Regions from separate parts of the Amycolatopsis sp. ATCC 39116 genome, predicted to be linked through region 2. Evidence: riboswitches for the same ligand, from Rfam matches in the RefSeq annotation. Region 2 holds a riboswitch; the other holds the start of a gene.

Region 1 (2,463 bases), on a different contig from region 2:
GACGGCGTCCATGGTCAGCGTCTCGGTGCGCGCGCCGTCACCGCCGCCGCTGGTGTCCTTGGCGCACTCGGTCGGCGACAGGTAGGCGGGCACCCCGAGCTGCTCGAACTGCTCGCGGGTGGCGACGCCGCCCTTGCCGAGGATCGCGCCGAACGAGGCGGCGACGAAGTCCGGCTCGGTGGCGAGCACGGTCTCGAACGACGGGTAGTTCTCGGCGAGCCGGGGCACCTTCGCGTTGTCCGCGGCCAGGTGCGGCAGCACGGGATCGGTCCAGGTGGCGGTGCCCGCCATGCGGTCGGCGAGGCCGAGGGACAGCATGATCTCCGCCGCGCCCTGGTTGAGCGCGACCGCCCGCCGCGGCGGTTCCGGCACGCGGACCTGGTGGCCGCAGTTGTCGACGGCCACGGCGGCGGTGTCTCCGGAGGGGGTGGCGCTCGCGCACCCGGTCAGCGCCAGCACGGCGGCGAGCAGCGGGAAGGTGATCGATCGGCGCACAGCGGCCCCTAGCGTCGAGGGCTCATGCGCGGAGCCCGGTCCGGCGGTCTCCCCCGTGGCGGGGGTGCCAGCAGGTCTTCGGACTCGGGGTCGTCCGGGCGGAACGCCTTCCCGGACCGCGTGGTCCAGTGGCCGTTGTCCCGCCCGTCGCCGCTCACCGCTGCGCGTCAGTTCCGGATTCGCACCGGATTCCCTGGCCCCTCGCGGGGCACGACTGGCCGGCTCACGCTACCACGACGACCTCGTCCCCGACCCCGACCGTGCCCGGTTCCACAGTGGACCCGTAGACGCCGAGGCACATGTCGTGCTCACGCGCGATGCGGCGCAGGACGGCCGGGGCGCGCCGGCCGGTGCGCGGATCGACGTTGACAACGACGCAGCGCCGGTCGCGGCGGTCGACCCGGATGCGGGTGGCGCCGATGCGGAGCGTGCGGCCGATCCAGTCCTCCTCGGGCACGTCGGTGTCGACGAGGAGGTTGGGGCGGAAGCGCAGCGGCTCGGCGCCGGCACTGCGGGTGGTGATCAGGGACAACGGCGCGCTGTCGAAGGTGCCGCGGTCCAGTTTCTGGACGCTCGCGGCGCCGAGCTCCGCCGCGAGCGCGGGATCGGTGACGTCGTGCAGGCGGCCGTCCGGGGTGCGGACCTGGGACTCGCCGACGACCTGGTAGCGGACCAGGTCGTTGCGCCTGCGGATGGTGAGCCAGGGGAAGCCGTTCGCCTCCTGGCCCGGCCGGACGAACGCCCAGCGCCGGTCACCGTCGAGGCCGTGCCAGGAGACGGCGGCCTCGTCCAGCGGTTGCGCGGCCATGGACTTGACCGGGTAGCGGAAGATCGCGGCGAGGTGTCCGACGAGCATCTGCGCCTCCTCGGGTGAGAAGGCGCCCTTGCTGCAGGAGACGGTGCCGAGCGTGGCGGGCCGGGCCCGTCGCAGCGCCCCTCGGCACCGCCCGCGAAGGTAGCACTTCTAGTTCCAGGCCTGCCAGGCCAGCGTGACGGCCAGGCCCATGCCCGCCAGCGCGATCGCGACCCGGAGTGGCGCCGCGGGCAGGCGGCGGACCACCGCGGGCCCCACGAAGGATCCGGCGACCAGACCGAGGCACAGGGCCGCCGCCGCGGGCCAGAGCACCGAGCCGGTGAACGCGAACACCACGGCGGCCACCAGGTTGGCCGCACCGGTGACGATGTTCTTCGCCGCGTTCGTCCTGGCCAGCGGCTGCGCCCAGGCCGCGGACAGCAGCGCCAGCATGATCACCCCGGCCGCCGCGCCGAAGTAGCCGCCGTAGATCGCGACCAGGAACGCGCCCGTGGCGGTGCCCGCGGTCAGCCCGCCGTCACCACGGCCGGCGCGTTCGGCCAGGCGCGGGGAGAACAGCAGGAGAATCGACGCGCCGCCGATCAGGAACGGGACGATGTAGGCGAACGTGCCCTCCGGAGTGAGCAGCAGCAGCGCGCTGCCCGCCGCGCCGCCGACCGCCGTGATCGCGCACAGCCGCAGCAACCGGGCGCGCTGCCCGCGCAACTCGGGACGCGAACCGGCCGCCGAGCCGACCGTGTTGCCCATCAACGCGACGGTGTTGGTCACGTTCGCGGTGACCGGCGGCACACCGATCGCCAGCAGCGCCGGGTAGGACACCAGCGACGCGAGCCCCGCGATCGAACCGGTCAGGCCCGCCCCGACCCCGGCCACCACGAGGAACAGCAGTTGCCACGGGCCGAGGGTGAGCAGCGGTTCAGCGGGCACGTTGCCCCAATTTACCGCAGGAGCAATCGTTTTCCGGCCGTGCGAGACGAACCCCACTCCTCCACTGTGGAATCAGAGTGCGCTGTCCAGAAGGGACTCCGTCACGGCCGGCGCGCGGTGACGAGCCAGGCAGCCGCGCCCAGCAGCACGCCGTCGGGCGTCTCGTGCGGGACGAGGGCCTCGGTCAGCGCGGCGACCGCCCGCTCGACCGTTTCCGCCGGGTACCG
Region 2 (2,463 bases):
CGTCGCTGGGCTCGCTCAGCGGGTTGCCGGACGCGATCGGCGCCGACGACCTCGGCTACGCCGCGACGCACGCCGGGCTGGCGTCCGGGCTGCTGCCGCGGGCGCTGAACCTGCCGGTGCTGATCAACGCGGAGACGATGAACCTGCTCGGGGTGGCCGGGCTGGCCGCCGACGTCGACCCGGACGGGCCGTCGGACCTGGCGTCCTACCTCCCGTCGAACGCGAACCTGGAGACCACCGACCGGCTGCTGTTCTCGCGGGACGCGGTGGCGTTCGCGACCGGGATCCCGTCGATCTGGGACTTCGCCATCACGAACGCGACCGCGCTGGGCGCGCTGCTCGACGACAACTCGCAGCCGCTGGCGTTCCTGCAGGCCAGCACAGGCTTCTTTGGCGGCGGTCCGGTGGCGGACAAGGACTTCCCGCTGCCGCACGAGCCGGCCGGGACGACCGGCGCGCTCGGCGTCGACCCGCTGGCCGTGCCGGTGGACCCGTCCGCGGATTACACGTGGCGCGACTACGACGACATCGACGCCACCGTGGCGCGCGACCGCCATGGCGCGCCGTTCACCACCCCGGCGAAGGAGGTCACCGCGATCGCCGACCTGGCCCGCAGCCTCGCCGAGCACCCGCTGGACTTCACCGAGCAGTACTTCCCGTCGAAGCTGGTGACCGACATCAGCCAGGCCGGCGCGGCGGAGATCCGCGCCCACGTGCGGCACCCCGAGGGCATCACGGCGCACCCCACGATCAACCTCCTCGCCGGCGACGGCCTGATCGCGCCCCGCGGCGAGCCTGCGACGGGGGAGACCGTGCTGGCGCCCGGGTACCAGCACCTGGACGTCCTCACCGCGGCGGCGCGCCGGAACACCGGCGAAGCCGAACCGGTGGCGGCGAACCTGACGCGCTTCGCTCTCGGCTGACGGTCCACATCGCGGGAACGGTTTTGGTGCCGCGGAGGGGCGTCCAGTACTGTGTTCGCCAGGCCGAGAGGCGCTGCAACGGACCCAGGTCCGCCACGCTCGGCCCCCGTGAACCGCAACAAGGGCGCCTCCCGACAGTTGGGAGGGCGCCGGTGGACACGACGAAGGCTCTGCGGGAGATCCTGAGCGACCGGGTGGCCGTCCTCGACGGCGCCTGGGGCACGATGCTGCAGGGCGCGGGCCTCACCCCGGCCGACTACCGCGGCGACGTGATCGGCGACCACCCTCAGGACGTCACCGGCGACCCGGACCTGCTCAACCTCACGCGCCCCGACCTGATCCTCGACGTGCACCGGCAGTACCTCGCCGCGGGCGCGGACATCACCACGACCAACACGTTCACCGCGACGAGCATCGGCCAGGCCGACTACGGCCTGCAGCACCTCGTCCGCGAGATGAACGTGCGCGGCGCCCAGCTGGCCCGCCAGGCCGCCGACGAAGCAGGCGGCAGGTTCGTGGCCGGCTCCATCGGGCCGCTGAACGTCACCCTGTCCCTCTCCCCGAAGGTCGACGAGCCCGCCTACCGCGCGGTCACCTTCGACGAGGTCCGCGGCGCCTACGCCGAGCAGATCGCCGCACTGGCCGAGGGCGGCGTCGACCTGCTGCTCATCGAGACGATCTTCGACACCCTCAACGCGAAGGCCGCCATCGCCGCGGCCCGCGACGTCGCCCCGCACCTGCCGCTGTGGATCTCGGTGACGATCGTCGACCTGTCCGGCCGCACCCTGTCCGGCCAGACCGTCGAGGCGTTCTGGAGCGCGATCGAGCACGCCCACCCGCTGGTCGTGGGCGTGAACTGCTCGCTGGGCGCCGAGGAAATGCGCCCGCACGTCGAGCAGCTGTCCCGCCTGGCGGGCACCTACGTCGCCTGCCACCCCAACGCCGGCCTGCCCAACGCCTTCGGCGGCTACGACCAGACTCCGGACGAGACCGCCCGCATGCTGGGCGAGTTCGCCGGCAGCGGCATGGTCAACATCGTCGGCGGCTGCTGCGGCACCGGCCCCGAGCACATCGCCAAGATCGCCCAGGCGGTGTCCGGCGCGGCCCCGCGCGAGGTGCCGCCGCCGCGCACCAGCACCCGGTTCAGCGGGCTGGAGCCGTTCGAGATCGGCGCCGACACCGGGTTCGTGATGATCGGCGAGCGCACCAACGTCACCGGCTCGGCCAAGTTCCGGCGGCTGATCGAGTCCGGCGACTACCAGGCCGCCGTCGACGTCGCGCTGGACCAGGTCCGCGGCGGCGCCAACCTGCTCGACGTCAACATGGACGCCGACCTGCTCGACTCCGAGCACGCGATGACGACGTTCCTCAACCTGATCGCCACCGAACCGGAGGTGGCCCGCATCCCGATCATGGTCGACAGCTCGCGGTGGAGCGTGCTGGAGGCCGGGCTCAAGTGCGTGCAGGGCAAGGGCGTGGTCAACTCGATCAGCCTCAAGGAGGGCGAGGAGCAGTTCCTGCGCCAGGCCCGCCGCATCCG

What was found. Region 2 has a riboswitch for S-adenosylhomocysteine ahead of metH (methionine synthase). Riboswitches for the same ligand answer to the same signal wherever they lie in the genome.
Region 1: another riboswitch for S-adenosylhomocysteine. It lies ahead of AMY39116_RS0337320 (MOSC domain-containing protein); the one in region 2 lies ahead of metH (methionine synthase).

Annotation. Positions count from the first base shown of each region.
Region 1 covers NZ_AFWY03000065.1:12,463-14,925, forward strand. The annotation lists gene AMY39116_RS0337315 (ABC transporter substrate-binding protein) at 1-495, opposite strand, end outside; cobalamin riboswitch at 568-690, opposite strand; gene AMY39116_RS0337320 (MOSC domain-containing protein) at 719-1,351, opposite strand; S-adenosyl-L-homocysteine riboswitch at 1,365-1,440, opposite strand; gene AMY39116_RS0337325 (sulfite exporter TauE/SafE family protein) at 1,460-2,236, opposite strand; gene AMY39116_RS0337330 (class I SAM-dependent methyltransferase) at 2,338-2,463, opposite strand, start outside.
Region 2 covers NZ_AFWY03000030.1:22,576-25,038, reverse strand. The annotation lists gene AMY39116_RS0325930 (hypothetical protein) at 1-923, shown strand, start outside; S-adenosyl-L-homocysteine riboswitch at 983-1,060, shown strand; gene metH (methionine synthase) at 1,076-2,463, shown strand, end outside.